DNA from 2 places in the Paenibacillus sp. FSL H7-0735 genome. Region 1 is predicted to be linked to the other one. Evidence: predicted binding sites of a transcription regulator. Region 1 holds the regulator's gene; the other holds the start of a gene.

The links. Region 1 encodes Rex, which represses fermentation and respiration genes when NADH is low (regulators of the CRP and FNR family bind a similar motif). Its sites were predicted from a motif close to TTGTGAAATATTTCACAA; they were not measured.
Region 2: a site for Rex is predicted at 4,705-4,722, ahead of NSS82_RS01375 (phosphoketolase family protein). Genes of this name have one in related genera too.

Annotation. Positions count from the first base shown of each region.
Region 1 is NZ_JBBOZH010000001.1:4,908,694-4,915,254, reverse strand. Features, by position in the region: gene dinG (ATP-dependent DNA helicase DinG) at 1-604, shown strand, start outside; gene NSS82_RS22350 (redox-sensing transcriptional repressor Rex) at 735-1,388, shown strand; gene NSS82_RS22345 (amidohydrolase) at 1,375-2,676, shown strand; gene NSS82_RS22340 (cell wall elongation regulator TseB-like domain-containing protein) at 2,935-3,366, shown strand; gene NSS82_RS22335 (hypothetical protein) at 3,777-4,319, shown strand; gene NSS82_RS22330 (AAA family ATPase) at 4,312-5,814, shown strand; gene NSS82_RS22325 (3-hydroxyacyl-CoA dehydrogenase family protein) at 5,948-6,561, shown strand, end outside.
Region 2 is NZ_JBBOZH010000001.1:276,795-283,355, forward strand. Features, by position in the region: gene NSS82_RS01350 (uracil-xanthine permease family protein) at 1-1,209, opposite strand, end outside; gene guaD (guanine deaminase) at 1,248-2,612, opposite strand; gene NSS82_RS01360 (GyrI-like domain-containing protein) at 2,732-3,430, shown strand; gene NSS82_RS01365 (hypothetical protein) at 3,546-3,734, shown strand; gene NSS82_RS01370 (GntR family transcriptional regulator) at 3,822-4,544, shown strand; gene NSS82_RS01375 (phosphoketolase family protein) at 4,839-6,561, shown strand, end outside.

The DNA.
Region 1 (6,561 bases):
TCGATTTGTCGATACACTCGTACAGTCGTTAGCAGAAGCTGCCAAAACAACACGTGGGCGGATGCTGGTTCTGTTTACTTCTTATAAAATGCTGCGTCAGGTATATGATCCGCTTAAAGAGGCTTTGGCCTCACAAGAGATTACGGTGCTTGGTCAAGGCGTGGAAGGTGGCAGCCGGAGCAAGCTGATCCGCCGCTTTCAGGACAGTGCAGCATCCGTTCTGCTGGGGACGAGCAGCTTCTGGGAAGGTGTAGATATTCCAGGTGAAGCACTGACTTGCCTGGCCATCGTGAGACTTCCGTTTCAACCGCCGAATCACCCGTTGGCGGAAGCGAAGTCGGAGTTATTGCAGGCTCAGAAGAAGAATCCATTCATGAAATTGTCTGTTCCTCAAGCGGTTATTCGTTTTAAGCAGGGATTCGGAAGACTGGTTCGCACGGCGCAGGATCGCGGAATAGTTATTGTTTATGATACAAGGGTTATTGAATCTCATTACGGGAAGTATTTCCTTTATTCATTGCCTGGTCCCAAAATGGAGCATATGCTGACTGATCAAATGGTCCCCCGCATAGCGGAATGGCTAGAGGATGGCGGCGCTTCTTAAAATGCTCGTCTTCAGTTTAGCTCCTCCTTATCCTTAAGGGCGGTAAGTTACAGTACCGCCCTTAATAAGGAGAGGTATACGTTAGAATATGGATTTTCACAAGAACATTACTATTTTTAGGAGGAAAAATATGAAATCGGATAAAATATCAGAAGCCGTTGTTCGCAGACTACCTGTGTATTTGCGTTTTTTGAATGATCTCCAGAATCGCGAAATATTAACAGTTTCCTCTCAGGAACTTGGACAAAAGCTTGATCTTAATCCCGCACAGATTCGTAAGGATTTAGCGTATTTTGGTGACTTCGGCAGAAAAGGTATCGGCTATGATGTAACGTATCTTATTGAGAAAATCCGTCATATTCTGAAGCTGGATCAACAGCTTAATGTAGCTTTAGTAGGGGCAGGTAATCTCGGACATGCCTTGTCTAATTACAATGCATATCTCAAAGATACTATGAAAATCACGGCTATATTTGATTCGTACGCTCCTAAGGTTGGACGTAAGATCAACTCCCTTACTGTGCAACCGATGGATGAACTAGGCAGCACGATTCGTGAGCAAGGTATTCGCATTGCCATTATTACCGTACCTGATTCAGAAGCTCAAAATGTAGCAGATATTCTCATTTCTTCTGGGATTGAAGCAATTTTGAACTTTGCCCCTGTGATTCTGAAGACACCACCGAATATCCGGGTGCATGCAGCTGATTTTACAACTGATCTGCAAAGTCTTGCTTATTACTTGCGGGATGGAAAGGAAGAAAGCGAACATGAACAACAATAAAACGATAATTAAGGGCGGGTATTTTCTGACTCCGGGAACGGATGAGCCGGTTCTGAGTGGATATATGACTATTGAAGATGATTTAATCACTTACATAGGAAAAGAAGAGCCTCAGATGGAAGCTGGAGTGCAAGTGGTTGATGGCAGCCGTCTGCTGTTCATGCCTGGACTTGTAAACACACATGGTCATGCGGCGATGTCTTTGCTGCGTGGATATGGAGATGATTTAGCGCTACAAGTGTGGCTTCAGGAGAAGATGTGGCCGATGGAGGAAAAGTTCACCGGTGATGATGTATACTGGGGAACCTCCTTATCTGTATTGGAAATGCTGAAGGGTGGAACTACGACCTTCCTCGATATGTATGATCACATGGACCGAGTAGCTGAGGTAGCTGAGTTATCAGGTATCCGTTCCGTATTGATGCGTGGTGTGATCGGGTTATGTCCAGAGGATGTACAGAATCACAAGCTTGCGGAAGCGATTTCTTTTGCCCGTAACTGGCATGGAAAGGCTGACGGTAGAATTACTACTATGATCTCGCCGCACGCCCCTTATACTTGCCCTCCGGACTTCCTGGTTAAGTTCGTGCAGGCAGCGCATGATCTGGATTTACCGATGCATACGCATATGTCCGAAACGAAACGTGAAGTGGAACAAAATGTGGCGGATTACGGGTTGCGTCCTGTAGCTCACTTAGAGAAGCTTGGAATGTTCACACGTCCCTCGATAGTTGCACATGGTGTTCATTTAAATGATGAAGAGATTGAGATCTTGGCTCGCCATAATGTGGGTGTCTCTCATAATCCGGGCAGTAATTTGAAGCTGGCTAGCGGAGTGGCTCGGGTTACTGATCTTCTAAAAGCTGGTGTGAAGGTGTCTCTTGGCACGGATGGCGCGGCAAGCAACAATAACTTGGATATGTTTGAAGAGATGCGGCTTGCAGCTCTCATTCATAAGGGTGTCAGCGGTGATCCAACGGCTGTTCCAGCTCCAGAAGCTCTACGTATGGCTACAGAATATGGCGCCCAGTCCATCTTTTTAAATAATGTAGGTAGACTTGCTGTTGGGATGAAAGCTGATTTCATTGCAATTGATATAGATCAGCCGCATTTGCTGCCACACACAGATCTGTTGTCTCATGCAGTTTACTCTGCTAGCGCTAAGGATGTTGAGCATGTGTGGGTGAATGGTAAACAGGTCATCAAGCATGGACAATGCTTAACCCTGGATGAGGAAGCTATCCGGCGTAAAGCGCAAGAAGCCTTCGAAGGTTTATTGAAGCGTTAAGTCTGGAGAATAACGAATAAATAATAGGCTGCGACTTTTTGCTTTTAGCAAAAGTTGCGGCCTTTTGTACATTTTAAGGCTGGGAAAGCTAGAAAATTATGAAATTTTGGATAAACACGCGGGTGTGTTATATAATCAAAAAAGATATATTACTAGAAAGGGAGCTGTACCTTGAAGAAAAGGAAAAAATGGATCCTCCTGGGGTCAGTTCTGATTCTGCTCCTGGGGTTTGGACTTATCCAGTTCTATGCCTATATTATGAAAGATCAATGGAACGAGCGGGATATCGCCAAGGATGTTGCCAAAACCAGAGCGGGTCTAACAGAGGTAACCAAAGCACAAAAATCGGTTTGGGATGAAAATGCAGTGTACTGGGTTTTAACAGGAAAAAATGAAGCCGGGACTGCTCTTATGGTCTGGGTCCGCTTTACGGTAGATGGAAAATTTGCTGAAGGCGACGACGCAGTGTTTGCTGAGGAACTAAGTAAAGGAACCTCAGAAGCCCAAATACGCGGCATTATCAAAGCTGATCTTCCGGACATAACGATTGAACGCTTGCTGCCGGGAGTATATAACGGAGAGTATGCTTGGCAGCTTTTTTATAAACAGAGCGGTCGGTATTATTATCAATTTTATCGGTTTTCGGATGGGTCCCGAATGGGTGAAGGTTACAGTTTACCTAAAAGTTAAGCCGAACATAAGGAAATTAAGGGTGGCAATGTAAACAAGCGAACTTATTATAAGTTCGCTTGTTTACATTTATTTGATGTACAAAAGTGATATACTAAGTGATATACTGAATGGGTGGTTATCACCGAATATTCTCTTAAATTCACATACAAAAATAGGCCGATTGATTAAAAATCAAGGCCGATTTTGTCGAAAACGAGGAATATATTTGGTATTGATGGAAATATTTAAAAAATTAAATTTTAAATATATTCACATTTATTTTGAAATTAGTATATACACCTGTGATATACTACTACTTGTAATTAGAACAGCAATAAGAGACTTCAGTCTCTCTGATGAGCTCTCAAGTAGCTATAAATTATTATACTGAGCTTTATATTTTGTCATCTTTGAGAGGAGGACGTTTCTTGAAATTACGTCTTGTACCTGTGCTGATAACGTCTCTACTGTCGGCTACTCTATTGTTTGGTGGCTTCTTTTTGTATCGTCAGTTTGCAATGCAGGAACCACTTCAGAAGATTGTATCTCAATATGAGGGCGTCAATGATTCTCATATCAGTATTAACCGCAATGAGGTCACTTTGAAACTTGATCTCCAGCCAGGCACGAAATTACGTGAACTGGTTCAGTACGTCTCCAAAGAAGGAAAATCGATGATTGATGGACGTACACTGAAACTTGATGTAGAACAGAACTCCAGTGAACTGCTGGATGAATACTGGGATAAAGCGATGTTCTCTGTAGCTGAAGCCATGGAGAGCCGTAAATATACACTTATACCCACAGAACTTGATGGACTCAAAGCGCAATATCCGCAATATAAAAATGTGATAGCCTCAACAGAAATTGACGACAATAATGTCTATGTAAGCTTAAGTAATGGAAAAGAAAGCAAATTTATTATTTTGCCGCGCAAACCTGCGACATTGGGGGTATGGAATAATGCCTAAATACCTTAAAGAAATTCTAATCGGATTTGTTCCTGTCTTGTTTATTTTTATGGCTTTTCTAGGCATTAATATATTCCCGATCGTTATTGCTGCTGGGATGCTCACGGCTTTACTTATCATTGCTCATTTAAGAGGCGGACTTGCGGTGAATGCAGGTGCCGGGAAGAAACGCAAGAAGGATGGACCTTCAAAGCTTACTTTTGAAGAAATTGGCGGGCAAGACAATGCAAAGCAGGAGCTTCGTGAAGCGTTGGATTTTCTGATCCGGCATGAGGAAATCAGCAAATTCGGGATTCGGCCTTTGAAAGGGATTCTGCTTACAGGCCCTCCAGGAACAGGTAAGACCCTTATGGCTAGAGCAGCAGCACATTATACGAACTCTGTATTTGTGGCAGCATCAGGCAGTGAGTTTGTAGAAATGTACGTAGGTGTCGGTGCCGGCCGTATCCGCGATTTGTTTAAGGATGCCCGTACCCGCGCCCTTAAGGAAAACAAGCAAAGCGCTATTATTTTCATAGATGAAATTGACGTAATTGGCGGTAAGCGTGAAGGCGGACAGCAGCGAGAATATGATCAGACCTTGAATCAGCTGTTGACCGAGATGGACGGGATCTATAACAACGAAACGCCGCGCATTCTGCTGGTAGCAGCCACTAACCGTAAAGAAATGCTTGATTCAGCATTGCTGCGTCCTGGCCGGTTTGACCGTCATATTCAAGTGGACATGCCTGATAAAAAAGGCCGCAAATCGATTCTCGAATTGCATGCCAAAAATAAGCCACTTCATGCAAATGTGAACCTCGACAAAATTTCCGAAGAAGCCTATGGTTTTTCCGGTGCTCAGCTCGAAAGTGTTATGAATGAGGCAGCAATTTATATGATGCGTGAGGAATTAACAGAGGTTGAGCAGCGGCATCTGTCGATGGCGATTGACAAGGTTATGATGGGGGAAAAAACGGACAGAGAAACTAACCACGAAGAGAAAAAACGGGTGGCAATCCACGAATTGGGACATGCCATTATGGCAGAGCTGCTTCGTCCGGGAAGTGTTAGTCAGGTTACGCTGACTCCGCGGGGGCAAGCCCTTGGTTATGTACGTCACAATCCTCAGCAAGAGCAGTATTTGTACACCAAAGATTATCTCGAAGATCAGATTATGATCGCACTTGGTGGAGCGGCTGCAGAAGAAATGTATTATGGCGGACGAAGCACAGGTTCGCGTGGCGATTTTGATCAGGCCCTGAATATTGTCGAAACCATGATGAAATCCGGATTGACTTCGTTGGGTATCGCCAAGCTGGAAATGGTTACCACTGAAGAGCTTATGAAGGAAAACAGTAAAATATTGGATGAGTTGATGGTACGTACTCACGACCACCTTGAAAAGCAACGAAATGTATTTGATTACTCCCTTGACATTTTAATGAAGGAAGAAGTGCTCTCTGGAGAGCAATTTCGATGTCAATTTCGTGACAGCGTGCGTTTACCAGCATAAATATTTATGCTGGTTATTTTTTTTTACTTTTCAGGCATGCTAAGATATCATTATATGTCGGGCTTTATAAATTTTTGCGACAGACAAGGTACAATACAAAAGTATAGATACCTGAAAGGATGGAGACTTTTTTATGAATTTCAAGAAAATTGGTGTCATCGGCGGTGGCACAATGGGACAAGGGATTGCCGAAATGCTGGCAGCCAAGGGCCTGGATGTATTGCTGGTGGAGAAAACCCCTGAGAAACTGGACTACTCCTACGAAATGATCGAGACAAGTCTAGATAAGCAACTGGAGAAATGGGCGATCACTCAAGCTGAGAAGAAGCTGATTCTTAGCCGCATTCAAAAAGTGACACATTTCGCAGAGCTGAGCTCTTGTGACATGGTTATCGAAACAATCGTTGAGGATTTAGAAGAAAAGAAAAAAATATTGAATCAACTGGATCAAGTATGTCCAAACCACATTATTCTTGCCAGCAATACGTCAACACTTAGCTTGACTGAACTTGCAAGTTCTACAATGTATCCGGAACGCGTGATCGGAATGCATTTCATATACCCTGTAGCTAAAGTGGATCTTGTTGAAATTGTACGCGGTCTGAAAACTTCAGATGCTACTTTTGAAGATACAAAATCCTTTGTTGATGAAATTGTTGAGAAAAAAGGTGTAATGATTTATGAATCCCCAGGATTTGTAACATCACGCCTCATTTGCTTGTTTATCAATGAAGCTATGCACGTGCT
Region 2 (6,561 bases), 4.6 Mb from region 1:
CATAGGTAAGGCAATAATGTACATTTCTTTTTCGCCGATAGTTACATTCTTCATTACTTGCACACCATTAATTGCGATGATGCCGCAGATGATGGCGAAGACGCCGCCGATTACAGCGGATGGAATGGAAGAGATCAAAGCGGCGAGTTTACCAGAACAACCAAAGAGGACAAACCATCCTCCTACAGCGAGAAAGACCCGGCGGCTGGCAACACCTGTAATGGAGATGATCCCTGCATTAGTTGAATAACCTGTAACAGGAGTCGAACCGAGCACAGAGGCAATAAGACAGCCAATTCCTTCTCCAATTACGCCGCGGTTAATATTTTTGTCTGTCAAAGGTTTATTGATTACATTGCTGACCGCAAACCAGGTGCCTGTTGTTTCAGCCAGCAGCACGATATAAATAATAACCATGGTGATAATAGCTGAAAAGTTGAAGGAAAAGCCGAAATCAACAAAAGCGATCCGCGGCATGCTAAACCATTTAGCGTTGCTTATCGCTGAGAAATCTAAAACGCCCATAATATTAGCGGAAATACATCCGACTACTAACGCCATCATTACGGAAAGAATTCGGAAGATAGATCCTTTATTACGGAACAAAGTACCGAGAATCACAAAAATAAGCAGTGTAGCGCCTGAAATAAGGGCTAATAATACGTTTTGATTAATTGAAGCGCCGGAGGCTCCGTAGATATTATCTCTGATCGCAACAGGCAATAAAGATAGACCTACAATGAAAATGATTGTGCCTCCTACGATAGGTGGGATAAAGTTTTTGACGATTTTATTAAAAATTCCAGCATAGCCCAAAATAATAACCAGGATGGCCCCGATTAAGCTGGCACCTAACACGGAGCTCCAACCGAGCTCCCCGCCACCACTAGCCGCATAAATACTGACGATCGCACCAAGCGGAACATAAGAAGGACCTTGAGCGATAGGCAGCTTCATACAGAAATAGGTTTGCACAATCGTTGCAAGTCCTGCGGCAATAAAGGTGGATTGGATTAACGCGCTGGACTGATTGGGTTGTAAGCCGATTAACATCGCAATAAGGAATGGCACTACATAGACATCCATAGCCAATACATGTTGAAAACCGAGAATGACGGATTTACTAAATGAAACTTTTTCATCGGGTAGGACAGTTAATAGCTGTGATTCCAAATGTGCTTGCTCTTGTACGTTTGCTTGTGTTTTCACTCCGATGCCCACCTTAAGTTTTTTAGTTTAATTAATCTTTAACGCGAATGAACTTTTTCACCCTGTACCCAGACTTCACGGATATTTTCAGGCCGGGCCAGATACATTATCTTTTGAAAAATATCTTGCAAATCCTCATTCTCATCAAAGATGGGCAATTTCGCCGACGGTAATTTCGTATCAATAATTTGAACATCCCAGGTATAACCTTCTAGTAACCGGCCGATAGGTAAGCTTAAGCTTTCCCCGCCGCCAGCGGTAGCAAGATAAAAGGATTCATGGATCGTAATCCGTGATCCGGGTACTCCGCGATTTGGTGCAGACAGGGAAGGATTCACACCATCCTCCAGCATTCTTGAAGACATTACGGCTTGTCTAATGTTATCGAAGAGACTAGGTGAAAAACCTCCGGAAATATCAGAGCCTAAACCAATCTCCACGCCTTTGGCATGGAAGTCAGCGATCGGAATAACACTATTGGCAAAATACGCGTTGGATATCGGACAATGAGCAATTGCTGTTCCTGTCTCTGCAAACAAATTCACATCATCTTCATCTAAAAAATTACAATGTGCCATTACAGATTTATCACTGAGCAGACCAAAATCATGCAAGGCAAAAGCATCGTTCTTCTGGAACCGTTCTTGCACATAACCGTGCGCCCAATCACTTTCACTACAGTGCGATTGAACATACGTATCATATTTAGCGGCTAGTTCTCCCAAGCCTTGTAAAGCCTCATTAGTGCAGCTTGGAATGAACCTTGGTGTCACTACCGGATATACGCCTTGTTTAGTAGATTTAGCGAGTTCTTGTACAGCTAGTATAAATTCTTCCGTATCCACTAGTGCGGTATGGGTGTCGGAGTCGCGGTAATTCTCAGGATTTCCCTGCGGATCGTCCATAACCACTTTTCCAACGAGTCCACGTTGCCCTTTTTCCGCACATATTTTAGCCAATAATAAACTGGCCTCTTTATGCACCGTTGCAAAATAAAGTGCTGTAGTTGTTCCGTTTGCGAGCAAAGTGCCAACCACGTCATCGTAGACTTTTTTTGCAAAAGCCAGGTCCGAGAATTTAGACTCCAGTGGGAAGGTATAAGTATTTAGCCAATCATAGAGTGGAATATCTAATGCAGTTCCAGATTGAGCCCATTGTGGCGCGTGAACATGCAGGTCGATAAAGCCGGGCAAAAAATACTGGCCTTCAGCTAATACATGAAAATTGTCCTGACCTTGATAAGCATCAAGCAAGGGTTGATAGTCGGGGTGCTTCGGTGCAACAATCATTTCTATCATCCCATCCGTGTTGATACAGAAGAGATGGTCCTTTAAAATTTGAATTTCTTTTGGGGATAGGCTAGAAAATGAAGTGCCTAGGAATATTTGCATATATTTTCTCATGATTTCCGCCTTAATGTTCGTCTTTTGGTGTGCATTCGTTATTATAATCCGTGAAAAAGGATAAGTCCAGACCAAAAGTCGAATAAAGGCGTAATTGACGGATAGGAGGAGCGGAGGAATTGAAACCGAATATGACGCATAGACGTCATGTTCGCTATGCTAGAATACAGAAAAAGATAGGGGGAAGCAAAATGCCAAAACATGAATATAGAAAGCATGAAAAGGAGTTATATCAACCCAAAGCTAAGCCGCAATTATTAGAAGTTGGGAAACAGAAATTCATCTGTATAAAAGGTAAAGGTGATCCTAATCATGAGGATTTTTCAGAAAGAGTCGGGGTTCTATACTCTCTGGCCTATGCGGTGAAAATGATGCCTAAAAATGGATTTACTCCGGAGGGTTATTTTGATTATACGGTATATCCACTCGAAGGATTATGGGATTTGACAGAGGAAGGTAGAAATCACAAGGATTTAATAAAAGATGAATTACTATATACAATAATGATAAGACAACCGGATTTTGTAACAAGAGAGACGGTAGAAAGAGCTTTTGAGATAGTAAATAAAAAGAAACCTCACCCCCTATTGAAAGAGGCATATTTTGATGAATTAGAAGATGGCTTATCGGTGCAAATCTTGCATATTGGTTCATATGATAGTGAACCTGAATCATTCCAACAATTAAAAATGTTTATAGATGAAAACAATTATGTGCTAAAAACGCTTGTTCATAGAGAAATTTATCTGTCGGATGCTAGAAAAGTAGAACACGAAAAGTTGAAAACCATTTTAAGATATAGAATTAATAAAAAATAGCAGGTCGGCTTCGATTCCTTTACGGTTATAGGAAATGAATGCGGTTACCATCTTGTGATATAATAGATGAAATCGATCGATAGTTTGAGAAAATTGGATTAGGAGTGTTGCCTGGATGAGAAGATACAACATTTGGCGCCCGTTGATGTTAATTATTGTTGCTGTACTTACAAAAAGCTTGGTCACTAACCTGTGCATTTTGTTTGGTATGCAGGCTGAAGCAGCGAGTAGTATGGGAACGCTGGGCATGGTCATTGCCGGTTTAGTGATGTACAATCGCATGACAAATCGCCGTCGTAAATAAGGTGGCCGGATAGATTATAAACGTCTGGTTATTATGTTATAGTAAAGATTGAAATAAAACTTGTATCGACCTGAAAAGGAGTACTTCATGACACAGTTTGTCTACAAACAAATTATTGATGACTTAAAAATGAAAATTTTTGCTGGGCAGTTCCCCGATATGAAATTACCGGATGAACGAACGCTTAGTGAAACTTATCAAGTGAGTCGTAGTTCTATTAAAAGTGCTCTGACTAAAATGGCAAATGCCGGAATTATTTTTAAAAAGCGTGGCTCAGGGACATTTATAAATCCTTTATACATAAAAAATGAATCTATTTTTAACTACGAAGGCTCTAATTTAGGTGTCACCGACAATTTTCAAATGAATGGGAAGAAGCCAAAGATTAAAGTTCTGAAATTCGAGGTCATTCCACCAACGGAAGAACTGCAACGGGATCTGTTTTTAGGACCACATGATTTTGTATACAAAATCGTTCGCTTGCGTCTTTTTGATGATGAACCCTTTATGATTGAAACGGGTTATATCCCAATCAAAATCGTGCAGAACTTAAATCAGACTATTATTGAAGGATCTATCTTTAATTATTTGGAGGATTCACGGAACCTGGCGGTAACCAAATCCTTTTTATCGATATCCGCAGAACCCTCTGAGGCTACGGATCAAGAGCTGCTGCATTTGCAGGCGAATGAGCCAGTAAGCATTATGGAAGGGATTTTCTTTTTAGATAATGGCACACCCTTTGAATTCTCCCATATGCGTTTCCACTATAAATACTTAAAATTTAATACCTTTGTGTCCGTTCATTAAAAGTAAGACTGGGGAATTTTTCTCGGTCTTATTTTTTTTATTTTGCGCAAAATAGATGAAGGAAAAGCAGCAAATATCTCCCGCAAACTTCAGCCCATATTTTTACATATATATTAATATTGACGTATTTTTACAGACAATTGACACCGTTTTTCATACTATGTTCATATTTTCACAAAATTGGACCGTATCATTTGTTGAAAAGGTTGAATTAATTTTTGGCGGCGGTATGATGTACTTGTGGAAGAAATTACGGCAATGTAGACACAGAAAAAATTTTGGGGAGTGGAAGAAATGGTATTATCCATGGATGTTGATTACTCATCAAAAACTTATTTAGAGAAGCTTGATGCATACTGGCGCGCAACTAACTACATCTCTGTAGGTCAACTGTATTTGAAAGATAATCCGTTGTTAAGAGAACCGCTGAAAGAAGCAGACGTAAAGATTAAGCCAATTGGACACTGGGGAACTATTCCCGGCCAGAACTTTATTTATGCCCATTTGAATCGGGTCATTACTAAATATGATTTGAATATGTTCTATATCGAGGGTCCTGGTCATGGCGGTCAGGTCATGGTTTCGAACTCCTATCTCGATGGTAGCTATACTGAAATTTATCCGGAAATTACACAAGATATCTCAGGTCTGAAGAAATTGTTCAAACAATTCTCTTTCCCAGGTGGAGTTGCTTCCCATGCTGCCCCTGAAACACCTGGATCGATCCACGAAGGTGGCGAATTAGGTTATTCTCTATCCCACGGTGTAGGTGCAATTCTGGATAATCCAGATTTAATCTCCGCTGTTGTTATTGGCGATGGAGAGGCTGAAACTGGCCCATTAGCGGCTTCATGGTTCTCCAACCGGTTCATCAATCCAGTTACTGATGGTGCAGTTCTGCCGATCTTGCACTTAAATGGTTTCAAAATCAGTAACCCAACGATTCTGTCTCGTCAATCCAAAGAAGAAATTACTGCATACTTTAAAGGTATGGGTTGGGAACCGTTCTTCGTTGAAGGCGAAAATCCTGATCTAATGCATCCAGAAATGGCTAAGGTGCTTGATACCATCGTAGAAAGAATTGAAGCGATTCAAAAGAATGCACGTGACAACAATGACCTTACGCGTCCGGTTTGGCCAATGTTGGTCTTCCGTTCTCCTAAGGGCTGGACGGGTCCAAAGCAATGGGATGGTGTTCCGAATGAGAACTCGTTCCGTGCCCATCAGGTGCCGATTCCAGTGGATCAAAAGAATATGAAACATGCTCCAGCGTTATTGGAGTGGATGAACAGCTATAGACCAGAAGAATTATTTGATGACAATGGTCGTCTGAACGCTGAACTTGCTGAGATTCTGCCAACTGGCGACAGACGTATGGGAATGAACCCAGTTACTAATGCTGGCAACCAGATTAAAGATCTAAACTTACCCAATTTCCGTAAGTTCGCACTTGATAATTCCAAACCAGGTGAAGTAATAGCACAAGACATGGCCGTTCTGGGTAAATACATGAAAGATGTTATCTCTCTGAACGAAGAGAACCGCAATTTCAGAATTTTCGGACCGGATGAAACAATGTCCAACCGTCTGGGACCTGTCTTTGAAGTGACGAAACGTCAATGGTTGGATCAAGTGATTGAGCCGAATGATGAATTCCTAGCTTCTTATGGCCGTGTTATCGATTCCCAATTGTCTGAACATCAGGCAGAAGGTTTGCTTGAAGGTTACGTATTGACAGGTCGCCATGGTTTCTTTGCAAGCTATGAAGCTTTCTTGCGTGTCGTGGATTCGATGATTACTCAGCATTTCAAATGGCTGCGTAAAGCAACAGATCAAAGCTGGCGTGCGGATATTCCATCATTGAATGTGGTAGCAACTTCAACTGTATTCCAACAAGACCACAATGGTTACACTCACCAAGATCCAGGTTTGCTAGGTCACTTGGCTGATAAAAAACCAGAATTTATCCGTGAGTATTTGCCGGCTGATGCGAACTCCTTGCTGGCTGTCTTTGACA